Regions from separate parts of the Roseateles paludis genome, predicted to be linked through region 2. Evidence: predicted binding sites of a transcription regulator. Region 2 holds the regulator's gene; the other holds the start of a gene.
The links. Region 2 encodes FNR, which switches genes on or off when oxygen is low (the NO sensors DNR and NnrR bind a similar motif). Its sites were predicted from a motif close to TTGATNNNNATCAA; they were not measured.
Positions count from the first base shown of each region.

Region 1: a site for FNR is predicted at 2,964-2,977, ahead of ABDJ85_RS02180 (hemerythrin domain-containing protein). Genes of this name have one in related genera too.

Region 1 covers NZ_JBDPZD010000001.1:458,765-465,826, forward strand. The annotation lists gene ABDJ85_RS02170 (hypothetical protein) at 1-648, opposite strand, end outside; gene tkt (transketolase) at 733-2,748, opposite strand; gene ABDJ85_RS02180 (hemerythrin domain-containing protein) at 3,014-3,610, shown strand; gene ABDJ85_RS02185 (P-loop NTPase fold protein) at 3,591-6,803, opposite strand; gene ABDJ85_RS02190 (potassium channel beta subunit family protein) at 6,800-7,062, opposite strand, start outside.
Region 2 covers NZ_JBDPZD010000002.1:482,642-489,703, forward strand. The annotation lists gene ABDJ85_RS08115 (NADP-dependent isocitrate dehydrogenase) at 1-272, shown strand, start outside; gene ABDJ85_RS08120 (ABC transporter substrate-binding protein) at 412-1,563, shown strand; gene icd (NADP-dependent isocitrate dehydrogenase) at 1,573-2,835, opposite strand; gene ABDJ85_RS08130 (sulfite exporter TauE/SafE family protein) at 2,909-3,538, opposite strand; gene hemN (oxygen-independent coproporphyrinogen III oxidase) at 3,581-4,966, opposite strand; gene fnr (fumarate/nitrate reduction transcriptional regulator Fnr) at 5,095-5,844, shown strand; gene ABDJ85_RS08145 (hypothetical protein) at 5,857-6,150, opposite strand; gene ABDJ85_RS08150 (hypothetical protein) at 6,150-6,377, opposite strand; gene ccoG (cytochrome c oxidase accessory protein CcoG) at 6,410-7,062, opposite strand, start outside.

The DNA.
Region 1 (7,062 bases), on a different contig from region 2:
AAGCATGTAGGGGGACTCTTTGCCGGTGCGACAGGGCATGCGATAGGTCAGCAGCCGGTCACGCACAGCCTTCTCGAAGATCTGGCCCGCCGATGAATGCAGGAACTTGACTTGCGGCGGTTGAGCTCCATCGCCCACAAAGGTAACAGCAGCAATGATGTGCTCCGTGCTGTCAGCGCGATACCAACTTGGCGGCCCCTCCATGTCGGTACGCGGCACAACGACGCAGGAATGCTGCCCCTCTTGCGAACTTGCCGGCGGCATTGGCTCGGGATCCCGGTCTGAATTCCAGAACCGGAACTCCTGCACCGCAACCACCACGCCATCGGAGGCTTGCAAGCAAGGCAAACGCAGCTTTGAGAGGTAGCTGTAAACCTCGTCCTGCATGTCTTGGCGCGCCGAGTTGTAGAGCACTTCTACGCTCGGCCCCTTGTCTGGGGCGCTGAACTTCAGGAGTACGCGCATGCCACCGGAGCCTCGGTCCAGGCGATGCTGCTCTGGAAACTCGGGCGGCTTCTCTGGCTTGATCAAACAGCGCAACGCCTGCGCATCCGTGGGCACAACTGTCTCGGTCTGTGCCCATGCCGCCGGAAGCAAGGCGACTGCCGACTGCAGAAAGCCAACGGCGATGCACAACCACACCCGCATGTCTATCCTCCCAAAGCAATCAAGCCCGGCGCGAGTTTGCCTCGCGCCGGGCTTGATTTGTGAGGGGAAAAGTGCCGGAGCGAATCAGCCCTTCAACACCGCCTTGACGGTCGCAGCCACGTTCTCGGCCGTGAAGCCGAAGTGCTTGAACAGCTCAGGCGCCGGGCCCGACTCGCCGAAGCTGTCGATGCCGACGACGGCCGCGCAGCCGTACTTCCACCAGTAGTCGCTGACGCCCATTTCGACGGCGATGCGGGGCAGGCCCTTGGGCAGCACGGCCTTCTTGTAGGCCTTGTCCTGGCGGTCGAAGACCGAGGTGGAGGGCATGGAGACGACGCGGACCTTGATGCCTTCGGCGGCGAGTTGCTCCTGGGCCTTGAGGGCCAGTTGCACTTCGGAGCCGGTGGCGATGATCACGGCCTTGGCCTTGCCCTTGGCGGGCTCGGACAGCACGTAGGCGCCCTTGGCGATCTCGTCGACATTGGTCTTGGCCGCGTAGCTGATGTTCTGGCGCGAGAGGGCCAGCAGGCTGGGGCGGGTGGCGTTGCCGATGGCCATGGTCCAGGCCACGACAGTTTCGGCCGTGTCACCCGGGCGCCAGACGTCCAGGCCCGGGATCAGGCGCAGGCTGGAGACATGCTCGACCGGCTGGTGGGTGGGGCCGTCCTCGCCGACACCGATGGAGTCGTGCGTCATCACGTGGATCACGCGAATCTTCATCAGCGCGGCCATGCGGATGGCGTTGCGGCTGTAGTCCGAGAAGGTCAGGAAGGTGCCGCCGTAGGGGATGAAGCCACCGTGCAGGGCCACGCCGTTCATGATGGCGGCCATGCCGAACTCGCGCACGCCGTAGTTCACGTGGCGGCCGTTGTTGGGCAGGCCAGCGGCATCGAAGCGCAGGTTGGGCGTGTGGCTGGTGTTGGTGAGGTTGGAGCCGGTCAGGTCGGCGCTGCCGCCCAGCAGTTCAGGGACAGCGGCGGTGAAGGCTTCCAGCGCCAGCTGGCTAGCCTTGCGGCTGGCGACGGTCTGGGCTTCGGTATTGGCCTTGATGACGGCGTCCACGGCGGCCTGCGCGAAGTTGGCGGGCACCTGGCCGGCCATGCGGCGCTTGAACTCAGCGGCCAGCTCGGGGTGAGCCTTGGCATAGGCGGCAAAGCGCTCGTCCCAGGCGGCTTCCAGCTTGGCGCCGGATGCCTTGGCGTCCCAAGCGGCGTAGACCTCGGCGGGGATCACGAAGGGCTCGTGCGTCCAGCCCAGGGCTTCGCGGGTCAGCTTGATTTCATCGGGGCCGAGGGCCTCGCCGTGGGCCTTGGCGGTGCCGGCGCGGTTGGGCGAGCCCTTGCCGATGGTGGTCTTGGCGATGATCAGCGTGGGCTTGTCAGCGCTCTTCTTGGCCTTGGCAATCGCGTCGTCCACGGCGTCGACGTTGTGGCCGTCCACCGGGCCGATCACGTTCCAGCCGTAGGCGGCAAAGCGCTGGGCGGTGTTGTCACCGAACCAGGGTTCGACCTTGCCGTCGATGGAGATGCCGTTGTCGTCGTAGATGGCGATCAGCTTGTTCAGCTTCCAGACGCCGGCCAGCGCGCAGGCCTCGTGGCTGATGCCCTCCATCAGGCAGCCGTCGCCCAGGAAGGCGAAGGTGTTGTGGTTGACGACGGTGTGGCCGTCGCGGTTGAAGTCGCGCGCCAGCAGCTTCTCGGCCAGGGCCAGACCCACGGCATTGGTGATGCCTTGGCCCAGCGGGCCAGTGGTGGTCTCGACGCCGGCGGTCATGCCCACTTCGGGGTGGCCGGGGGTCTTGCTGTGCATCTGGCGGAAGGCCTTGAGCTCCTCGATGGGCAGCGCATAGCCCGTGAGATGCAGCAGCGAATAGATCAGCATCGAGCCATGGCCGTTGGACAGCACGAAGCGGTCGCGGTCAGCCCAGTGCGGGTTGGTCGGGTTGTGCCGCAGGTGGCGGCCCCACAGCGCCACGGCGATGTCGGCCATGCCCATCGGGGCGCCCGGGTGGCCGGAATTGGCGGCCTGGACGGCATCCATGGCCAGGGCGCGGATGGCGGTGGCCATCATGGAAGGGGTGGCGGTGGCAGTGGCGGACATGACCAGGGCTTTCCTCAGAAAAATCGGGGTGAAGACAGGGGCGGGACAACCCGAGAATTCTAGGTGGGAAGCCGTTGTTAGCGCTACCGTCAGCTCTTCATCCCGTGAACTTTGGCTTGCTGGACAGGCCCCTCGGATGCGGGGCCGGGCCGCCAAGCCGCCATAAACCGGCACCAACCGGCCACCCGCAACACCCCGGCCCTCAGCCGGCCCGCTTGATCCAGAGCAAGGCCCCGGGCGCCGCGCAGGGGCATGCTTGCGCGCCATGCTGCCCCTGACCCTCCGCATCATCCGCGCCGAGCACGGCGTGCTGGCCGCGATGCTGCGCACCCTGCCCCAGGTGCTGTCCGGCCGCCGCGAGCCCGACTTCGCCAGCCTGCGCGCCATGCTCTTCTACGTGGACGAGTTCCCCGAGCGCCTGCACCACCCCAAGGAGAGCGAGCTGCTCTTCCCCAAGCTGCGTGCCCGTGCGCCCGAGCTGCGCCCCGTGCTCGACGAACTGGACCGCGACCACGCCCAGGGCGAGCGCACCATCCGCGAGCTGCAGCACAGCCTGCTGGCCTGGGAGCAGATGGGCGAGTCACGCCGCGAGAAGTTCCAGCACCAGCTCAACCACTTCGCCACCCGCTACCTGAGCCACATGCGCCGCGAGGAGGAGGACGTGCTGCCCGCCGCCCTCAAGCTGCTGACCGACGCCGACTGGGACGACCTGGACCAGGCCTTTGCGCAGAACCAGGACCCCCTGACCGGGCTCTCTGGCCCCGTCGAGGCCGACAGCCAATACGCCGGCCTGCGACACCGCATCTTGAGCCACCTGCCCGCCCCGTTGGGCTGGGCGCCGGCTACGTCGTCGGGGGATTGAACGCGGCGCGGAGGATGAAGCGGAAGCCGGCGTCAGGGCGCGATTGCTCGTGCCCGATGGCGTCAAAGGCGGCGCTGCGAGCCGCATTCAAACTCTCGTGACTCGATCCGCCTCTGAGCGCATGGGCTAGCCCCGTTTTGTCCATCCCTTCCGGATCCGTCCGGTTGTTGGGTGCGCGCTCTTGCGGCGTCAGCAAATCGCGGCAGATCTCGGCGACATTGCCGTGCATCTCGTACAGCCCCCAGACATTGGGCGGCCTGGAGCCCACTTCCACCCGCGCGAGCCCCTCGACATTGATGGTCTCGCGCGTGGCGACCGCTAGGGCGAACGCGCCACGCGTGCCGGCGCGGCAGGCGCACTCCCACTCGGCCTCGCTGGGCAGGCGCACCTCGCTGCCAAAGTACTGCGCTGCGAGTCGCTGGCAGAACAGCTCAGCCATCTGCGGGCTGACGCCTTGGACGGGCAGTCGATCCAGCTTGGGCAGCCAGGCGCGCGGATCTTCGTCCTGCATTACCGCCCGCCACAGCCCTTGCGTGCACGCGGTATCGGCGATCCAGTAGCCCCGTGTCAGCTCGACGGTGCGCAACTGCCCCTCGGCAGGGTCGCGCCCGTCCTCGTTCGTGGGCGAGCCCATCACAAACTCGCCGGGCGGCACCCAGCGCAGCCGCTGGCGGGTCTCCACCCGGTCGTCGGTGGCGCCGGCAATCAGATCGAGGTAGACGCCAAACCGTTCGTCCGCGCCCAGATGCATCTCATAGGCATAGCCCTCGGCCAACATCGGCCCACGCCATAGCTGGCGGCGCTCGGTGCGCCAGCCCATGGGCACCGCCCAGGTCTCGGCGCCCTCGGAGCCCAGAGACGCCAACCACTCCACCTGCTGCGCACTGATCGGCGGCGCCTGAAGTCGGGGCCCATCGTTCCACGGCTGTATGCCATGCGACCAGTTCGGCCTGCGCAGCTGATTCCAGGCTCGAACACTCTGCGCGCGGCGGACCTGCAGGATGCGAAAGACCGCGCGCTGCGACAGATAAGGCTCGACGCCGGCCAGGCAGCGGTCCAGCCGCTCATCGGACATCGCAGCCAGCCACTCGTCCACCAGCGGCTCGGGGAGCAGCCGCCCGTCCAAGGCGCGACCCTCGCGCGAGAGCTGGACGCGGATCACCTCCGGCTCGCCCGAGAGCAGGGCCTCCAGCAGGCCGCGCTCGTGCTCCAGCGCGGCCACCGGAGGTGCCCAGCGTTGAGGCGCGCCAAACACTTGCTCAACCGGCGACACCTCTGGCGCGGCAGCAGCTGACGGAGCCGCATCGGGCAACGCTTCCGCAGCGTCCGGGCTGGCAGGCGGCTCATCCAGCGGCGGTGCGCCCGAGGCCCAGCCCGCGCTCAAGTCATCGGGTAGGGCAGGTGGTACGGCAGATGGCGCGGGTGCTGGCTTGCGGATCTGATCAGCCACCCCTTCGCCGATGCGGCGCGCCTGGGCCATCTGCTCGTCCTGCAAGCGCTGCCGGGCCTGACGCTCCAATTCAGCGTCTACGGACGGCGCCAACGAGGAAGCCGCAGGCATCCCATCTGACGGCGCAGCCTCGGGCGCCACTGCGTCCTCGGTCTCGGTAAAGGCCAGCAAGGCCCCCAGCTGTGCCGGTTGCAGCGCCCGGCGGGCGTGCAGCACATCCACCCGCCCCAGCAGCTCCAGCAAGTCGAAGCCTGAGCGGTTTTGCATCACTTGCTCGCAGAGTTCCGGTAGGCGCAGCTTGGCGTTGATGACTTGCAGTGCGGCAGTGGTGGTGGCTCTGTGCTGTTGGGTCTTGAGCTTCTTTCTCAGCGCCTCCAGGTCCTTGAACCAGACGTCGCGTCGCCATTCGGCCAGCGTGATCAAGAGCGCCGGCCCGCGCAGCCGCAGGTAGCGGAAGAGCGCAGGCGCAAACAGCTGCAGCGCGCAGGCGATGGCCAGCCACTCGCGGCGTTCGGGCAGGGTCTCGTCGCCGGCGCCCAGTTCCTCGGCCGTTTCCAAGAGGGCGACCATGCGCTTGAGCTTGCGCGGCACGGCCGGGGTGATGGCGCCCACCAGTTTGGCCAGCTCGTTGGGCTGGCCGTTGGCGTCGGCAAACCAGGCCGGCTGCTCGGCCGCCAGGAAGCCCCAGGTGGACGTGGGCGTGGGCCGGGGCAGGCGGATGGGCAGGTGGACGAGCTTTTCCAGGTACTCGGCGCCGGTGATGGGCGTGAGGCCCTCCTTGCCCTGCAGCGCGTAGTCCTTGTAGCGGTGGGCAATGCCGCGCTCCACCACCTCCTCGTCCAGCGCCAGCACGAAGGCGCAGCCCTCCACCTCCAGGAAGAGCTTGATGGCTTCCAGCACCTCCACCGCTTTGTCGGGCAGGCAGCGGTCAAGGTCGTCGACGAGGAAGACGAGGTTGACCTGCAGCTGCGGCTCGGCCGGGGTCTCGCCGGTCAGAAGCCAGTGCAGCGCGGTGCGCACGCGCGTGCTCCAGCGCGGCCACCAGCCCAAGCCACGCAGCTTGAGCCGCTCGCGGTGCAGGGCCAGGGCCTTGGGGTTGCGGCCGGTGACGGCGCGCAGGTGTTCGAGGAAGTCGTAGTACAGGCTGTGCAGCGCGCTGATGGGCGTTTGCAGCCGGCGCGCCTGGGCTTGGGCCTCACGCAGCGCCTTCCAGCGCCCGAGCAGACCAGGGGCCGCAGCGCCGGTGCTGCCGGCCTTGATCTCAGGCAGCTTGAGCGCCACGCCCTGCACGGTCAGCGCCGCTTGCAGCAGCTCGCGGCCGCCGTGGCTGTAGATGGTCTGTGCCAGGTCGGCCACCAGCAGCAGGCGGTCAGAGAGCTGCTCGCGCTGGCGCAGGTCCTGCGGCAGGCTGGCATCGAGCGCCTTGCGCAGCTGCTGCTCGGCCACGCGCAGCAGGGGCACCAGCAAATGCTCCTCGCGCTCGTAGCGCCAGGCGTTGAAGGGCACGATCACCGTCAGCGCGGTGGCGCGCTCGGCCTCGGGGCGGGCGGCATCGCGGCGGCGCAGTTCGTCTTCGACCGAGGTCAGCAGGCGGCTCTTGCCCGAGCCCCATTCGCCAAACACGCCCACCACCAGGGCCGGCTCCATGGAGCCCGAGCGGTCCTGCCGCAGGCTGTCCTGCAGCTCGTCGGCCAGCTGGGTGACGAGGGCCGCGTGGCCAAAGGCAAGAGGAGCGTGGCTCACCGGGCCAGGGCCTGGGTGCAGGTGTCGATGCGGGCCAGCACCTCGGGCGTGAGCTTCGGCGTCACGGCCAATGCACCGAGGTTGTCCTGCAGCTGCGAGACGCGGCTGGCGCCGAGGATGACGCTGGACACGCGCGGGTTGCGGTTGCACCAGGCGATGGCGAGTTGCGCCAGCGTGCAGCCGAGGTCGGCCGCCACGCCGGCCAGGCGGCCCACGGCCGCGTTCTTGGCCGTGTCGGTCAGGCCGTCGCGCAGCCAGG
Region 2 (7,062 bases):
AGCTCGACAACCGCGGCAGCCACTTCTACCTGACGCTGTACTGGGCCCAGGCCTTGGCCGCGCAGACGGAAGACGCCGAGCTGGCCACCCGCTTCAAGCCCCTGGCTGAAGCCCTGACCGCCAACGAGACCAAGATCGTTGACGAGTTCAAGGCCGTGCAAGGCAAGCCGGCCGACATCGGCGGCTACTACCTGCCCGACGTGGCCAAGATGGACGCCGTGATGCGGCCGAGCAGCACCTTCAACAGCATCCTGCAAAGCCTGGCTGCCTGACGCTCGATCGCTGTCTTTCATCCAAGGGGCGCCGCGTGCGCCCCTTTTGCATGGCCGGCGCCCCTGCGAATGAGGGCACGCGCGGGCGCCCAAGTGCACGCATACTTAGCCTGTCTAACGATATGAAGACGGAGGCGACATGCAATGCATTGCCTGGACGGGCCAACTCTTGCGCCAGCTGGGCGCCGTGCTGGGCGCTGTGCTGGTGGGGCTGGCCGCGCAGGCGCAACCCATCGTGGTCGCGCAGATCGGGCCCTTCACCGGCCTGCCCTCGCCCGACGCCAAGGAGATCAACGAAGGTGCGCGTGCGGTGTTCCAGCAGGTCAACCGGGCGGGCGGCGTCCGTGGTCGCAGCATCGAGCTGTTTGAGCTGGACGACCAGTTCACCGCGGACGGCTTTGCGCGGCAACTGCAGGCCGCGCTGCCACGCAAGCCGGTGGCGCTGATCTCCCCGATCGGCTCCGGGGCGCTGGGCAAGCTGGTCAACGAGAAGCTGCTGGACCGCCACGCCATCGCCGTCATCAACGCGATCCCGGGCTCGGAGCCCTTCCGCAAGCCGGGGCACCCGCTGCTCTTTCACGTGCGCGCCAGCGACCGGCAGCAGTTGGAAAAGATCGTGCAGCACGCCCGCACCCTGGGCGTGAGCCGGCTCGGCGTGCTGTACCAGGACCTGCCCATCGGCACCGCCGGGCTCAAGGTGGTGCAGGAGCTGGCCGCACAGGCGGGCCAGACGCCGCTCAGCGTCAACGGCACACTCGCCAAACCCGACGCCGACGCCCTGACCGCTGCGGCCACGCAGGCCCTGGCGGCCCAGCCACAGGCCGTCGTGGTCATTGGCGCGCCCAAGTTCATGGCCGACGCGGTGGCGGCGCTGCGCAAGGCTGGGGCGCGGCAGTTCCTCTTTGCGCTGTCCTACATGCCAGCCGGCCTGGCCTACAAGCTGGCGGGCGAGGACGGCGCGCGCGGCGTGGGCATTGCCCAGACCTTTCCCAACCCGAATGGCGTCTCGCTGCGTCTGCAGCGCGACTTCCAATCCGCCATGCGCGCACTACAGCCCGGCGCCAAGGCCTGGACGGCCTTCCATCTGGAAGGCTATGTCAGCGCCCGGGTGCTGGTGGAAGGGCTGCGCCAGGTCAATGGCGAGATCAATGCCGACTCACTGGCCCGTGCGCTCAAGGGCCTGGGCAACCTCGACATCGGCGGCTACGTCGTCAACTTCAGCAAATCCAACGAGGGCAGCGCCTTCGTGGACATTGGCGTGATCGACAGCCGCGGCAAGCTCATCTACTGAAGCGAGGCCTCAGGCCTCGTCCATCTGCTCGATCATCACCTTGCCAAAGCCCGAGCAGGACACCTGGATCGCGCCCTCCATCAGGCGGGCGAAGTCGTAGGTGACCTTCTTGGTCAGGATGGCGCGGCCCATGCTGGCCAGCAGCAGGTCGGCGGCCTCGGTCCAGCCCATGTGGCGCAGCATCATCTCGGCCGAAAGGATCTCTGAGCCGGGGTTCACGTAGTCCTTGCCGGCGTACTTGGGCGCGGTGCCGTGCGTCGCTTCAAACACGGCGATGCTGTCCGACATATTGGCGCCCGGCGCAATGCCGATGCCGCCCACCTGCGCGGCGAGCGCGTCGGAGATGTAATCGCCATTGAGGTTGAGCGTGGCGATCACCGAGTACTCTGCCGGGCGCAGGATGATCTGCTGCAGGAAGGCGTCGGCGATCACGTCCTTGATGGTGATCGTGCGGCCCGTCCTCGGGTTGGTGAGGCGGCACCAGGGGCCGCCGTCGATGAGGGTGGCGCCGAACTCCTTCTGCGCCAGGCCATAGCCCCAGTCCCGGAAGGCGCCTTCCGTGAACTTCATGATGTTGCCCTTGTGCACCAGGGTGACGCTGGGCTTGTCGTTGTCGATGGCGTACTGGATGGCCTTGCGCACCAGGCGCTCGGTGCCCTCTTGTGACACGGGCTTGACGCCCACGCCCGAGGTCTCGGGGAAGCGGACCTTCTTGGACCCGAGTTCGTCCTGCAGGAACTTGATCAGGCGGCGCGCGCTGTCGCTGCCGGCCTCGAACTCGATGCCGGCATAGATGTCTTCCGAGTTCTCACGGAAGATGACCATGTCGACTTTGTGCGGCTCTTTCACCGGGCTGGGCACACCGTCGAAGTACTGCACCGGGCGCAGGCAGACGTAGAGGTCCAGCTCCTGCCGCAGCGTCACGTTGAGCGAGCGGATGCCGCCACCCACGGGCGTGGTGAGCGGGCCCTTGATGGAGACCAGGTAGTCCTTGAGGACCTGCACGGTCTCAAGGGGCAGCGAGACCTCGGGGCCGTAGAGCCGCGCAGCCTTGGCGCCGGCATAGACCTCCATCCAATGGATCTTGCGGGCACCGCCATAAGCCTTCTCGACGGCGGCATCCACCACCTGGAGCATGACCGGCGTGATGTCCACGCCCACACCGTCACCCTCGATGAAGGGAATGATGGGCTGGTCAGGCACATTGAGCGTGGCGTCGGCGTTGGCCGTGATCTTCTGGCCGCCTTCGGGCACCGTGACGTGCTGGTACATGGTGGATGGGCTCCGGGAGGGCAAAGAGGAAAGCGCGCGAGTTTACTGGGGGGGTGCCCGGGGTTTGCCGGCCTCAGCAGTAGAGGCGAATCGTCTCCCACACCCCATGCGCCAGCGCCCAGCCCGAGGCCAGCGCCAGGCCCAGGCCCGCCAGCCGCGCCGACCACGCGGGCGACAGCTTGAGCCGGCGCAGCACCCAAGGCGCGGCCACCAGGCCCGGGCTGCTGGCCAGCGCAAAGGCCAGCATGGCCAGGCCGCCACCGAGGGGCGACGAGGTGAGCCCCGCCACCAGCAAGGCCGATTGCAGCAGCCCGCAGGGCCAGGCCACCCAGGCCAGGCCGGCCAGTCCCGGCGCCCGCGACGAGCGGCGCAGCCAGCCGGCGCCAATGCCGTCCAGCCACACCGGCTGCCGGCCGAGCCAGAGCAGGCTGAGGCCCAGCATCAGCAGCGCGGCATGCGCCAGCGCCCAGACGGGCTGCATCACCGCACGGCCCTGCGTCATCCAGCCCAGCGCCTGCACGGCGGTGGCCGCCACGGCGCCCGCCAGCGCGTAGCTGAGCGCGCGCCCGGCGAGGAACTGAGCCTGTGATCGCTTGGCCTGCCCGCAAGTGGCCGCGCAGGGCCCACCGCACATCAACGCGCAGTGCGGGCTGCCGGCCAGACCCATCAGGGCCGCCGAGCCGACCAAGGTGACTTCGAGCATCCGGGCAACTCGCGACACAGCGCGAGCGGGCTATGGAAAGGTTCAGATGATGCGCGAGAAGCGCTCGCGGCTGGCGTCGGCCTGCAAATACCGGTCAAACACCATGGCCACCGCGCGCACGAAGTACCAGCCCAGCGGCGTGACCTGGATGGCATCGGCCTCCAGCGTTACCAAGCCCTGGTCGGCCAGGCCCTGCAGGCGCTCCATCTCGGGCGCGAAGTAGGTGGGCACGTCCACCAGGTAGGCCAGGCGGATGGACTCGAACTCGACGCGGCCCTGGCACATCAGGCCCATGATCATGCTGCGGCGCAGCAGGTCATCGCGGCTCAGGGCCAGGCCGCGCTGGGTCGGGAACTGACCGCGCCGCACGGCGTCGTAGTACTCGTCCAGGGTCTTGGCGTTCTGGCTGTAGGTGGCGCCGATGCGGGCGATGGACGACACCCCCAGGCCGATCAGGTCAGCGTCCGGCTGGGTGGAATAGCCCTGGAAGTTGCGGTGCAACCGGCCCTGGCGCTTGGCGATGGCCAGGCTGTCGTCACGCTTGGCAAAGTGGTCCATGCCGATGTACTCGTAGCCAGCGGCCAGGAAGTCACTGATGGCGCCGGCCAGCATGGTCAGCTTGTCACCCGCCGGCGGCAGCAACTCGGCCACGATGCGGCGCTGCGGCTTGAAGCGCGCCGGCAGGTGGGCATAGCCATAGAGGGCGATGCGGTCGGGCTGCAGCGCGCAGACCTGCTCGATGGTGCGGCGGAAACTGACCGGCGTCTGCTGCGGCAGGCCGTAGATCAGGTCGACATTGATGGAGTCGAACTTCAATGCCCGGGCGGCCTCGACAAGCGCCTGCACCTGCTCGGGCGGCTGGATGCGGTGCACCGCCTTTTGCACTTCGGGGTCAAAGTCCTGGACGCCGAAGGACAGGCGGTTGAAGCCCATGGCCTTGAGCCGTGCCAGGCGACCGGCGTCAACGGTGCGCGGGTCCACCTCGATGGACAGCTCGGCGCTGGGCACGAGCTTGAAGCGCTTGCCGATCTCGGCCATCAGCTGCACAAGCTCGTCGTCGCTCAGGAAGGTGGGCGAGCCCCCGCCCAGGTGCAGTTGCGACACCTGGATGCCGGGGCCCAACTCGGCCCGGTAGAGATCCATCTCGGCGTAGAGCACGGCCAGGTATTCAGCCGCACGCTCGTGGTGCTTGGTGATGATCTTGTTACAGGCGCAGTAGTAGCAGACCGACTCGCAGAACGGGATGTGGACGTAGATCGACATCGGCGCGCCGGGCACGCGTTGCTGCAGCGCCAGGCGGTGCTGGTCGGCCTGGAAAGCCTCGACGAACCGATCCGCCGTTGGATAGGAGGTGTATCGTGGCCCCGAGATGTCATAACGCCGCAGCAGTTCGGCGTCGATTTCTGGAGAGAGGACGGTCGATGTCATGGGGCGAATGTGCCCGAGCACCCGCCTCTCCCGGTTGACGTGGATCAACGGTGGCGTTGCAGCGCAATGCCCATTTGCTGTGCGCGCCCATGGTCATTCACGGACTTAAACCAGCATAATTCTTTGCCATGCAGAACAGCACGCCCCACAGCACGCCCATTCGCCCGGTCGAGTCGCTGCAAGTCGCCTGCGCGTCCTGCAATCTTCGCGAGCTCTGCCTGCCCCTGGGCCTCTCGACGAACGACCTGGACCGGCTCGACACCCTGGTCAACCGACGACGCACCGTCCCCAAGGGCGAGCAGTTGTTCCGCAGCGGTGACAACTTTGCGGCGCTTTACGCGGTGCGCACCGGCTTTTTCAAGACATCGGTCACCAGCGAAGACGGGCGTGACCAGGTCACGGGCTTCCAGATGGCGGGCGAACTGCTGGGGCTGGACGGCATCAGTACCGACCGGCACCACTGTGATGCCACCGCGCTGGAGGACTCCTCCGTCTGCGTGATCAACTATGCCGACCTGGAGTCGCTGTCCCAGCACTTCACGGCGCTGCAGCACAGCTTCCACAAGATCATGAGCCGCGAGATCGTGCGTGACCAGGGCGTGATGCTGCTGCTGGGCAGCATGCGCGCCGAGGAGCGTCTGGCGGCCTTCTTGCTGAACCTGACCGAGCGCCTGGAGGCGCGCGGCTTCTCCGGCACGGCCGTGGTGCTGCGCATGACGCGCGAGGAGATCGGCAGCTACCTGGGTCTGAAGCTGGAGACGGTGAGCCGCACCTTCTCCAAGTTCCAGGACGAAGGGCTGTTGGAGGTCAAGCAGCGCCAGATCCGCGTGCTGCGGGCCGACGCCCTGCAGCAGATGGTGGCCAACGCCACCCGCTGAGCTGGGCGCCGGTTATCGGGGCCAATTCGGCGCGCTGCGGCGCCCGGGTTCCTCGTGGTCGGGCAGTTGCACCAGCAGCGCCGTCATGCTGCAGGCGATGGTGGTGACCAGCCAGAAGATCAGGAAGCTGACCGAGTAGATCGCTGAGCGCGACCACTCGATGGCCTCGCCGCCGAACCAGTGCAGGTCCTGCGGGTCGATGACCGAGAACACCAGGCCCTCCAGCACCCCCGCCATGACGAAGGCCGGCCAGATGCTGGCCATCAGGATGCGGGCAGCGCGCCCGGCAGCCTGCTGCCCGTCCATCAGCGTTGCCCGCCCGTGGCAGCGTGGTTGCGGGCCGTGATGGCAGGCTGCTCGGCCACGTCATCGGCAGCCACCTGGCGGGTTTGCACCGGCGGGTCAGGGTGACGCAGCGCCAAGGAGAGGGTGAAGAAGCTGGCGATGACCACGGTCAGCGGGCCGCCGACAACGAGATACATCATCGGCTCGCGCCACCAGGGGCGGCTGGCTTGGGTTGGGGCTTCACTCATGGTCTCGTTCTCCGATCCGGTCTGTGTCGCCGCTATCGCGGCACCACAAAGGTGGTCTTCTCATTCAGGTGTTCGCCGCCATCGGCCTCGACACGGAAGCTCATGGGGTGGGCGCCAGGCTTGAGGCCATGCCCGGGGGGCAGCCTCACCCCGAGCGAGACCCAGCGTGCTTGCGCGGGGCCCACCTCGATGTCACGCAACTCAGGCGTCACGACGAGGCTGGGAAGGCCTTGCGCGGTGACGCTGAAACGCTGCACGCGCTCGCTGGCGTTCATCAACTGCAGGCGGTAGAGGTTCTCGATGTAGCCGTCCTCGACCTGGCGGGCCAGGGTGGCGCGGTCGCGCACGACATCGGCCCGGAAGCTGTGGCGCAGGGTCAGGCTGGCCACCAGCGCCGCAAAGATCAGCACCAGCACACTGCCGTAGATGAGCACGCGGGGCCGGAACACGCGGCGCCAGCGTTGCCCGGCCGACAGGTGCTGGGCGATGCCGTTCTGGGTGTCATAGCGGATCAGGCCACGCGGGTAGCCGACCTTGTCCATCACGCCATTGCACACGTCGATGCAGGCCGCGCAGCCGATACACTCGTACTGCAGGCCATTGCGGATGTCGATGCCCGTTGGGCAGACCTGCACGCAGAGCTTGCAATCGACGCAGTCGCCGACACCTTCGGCTCGGGTCTCGC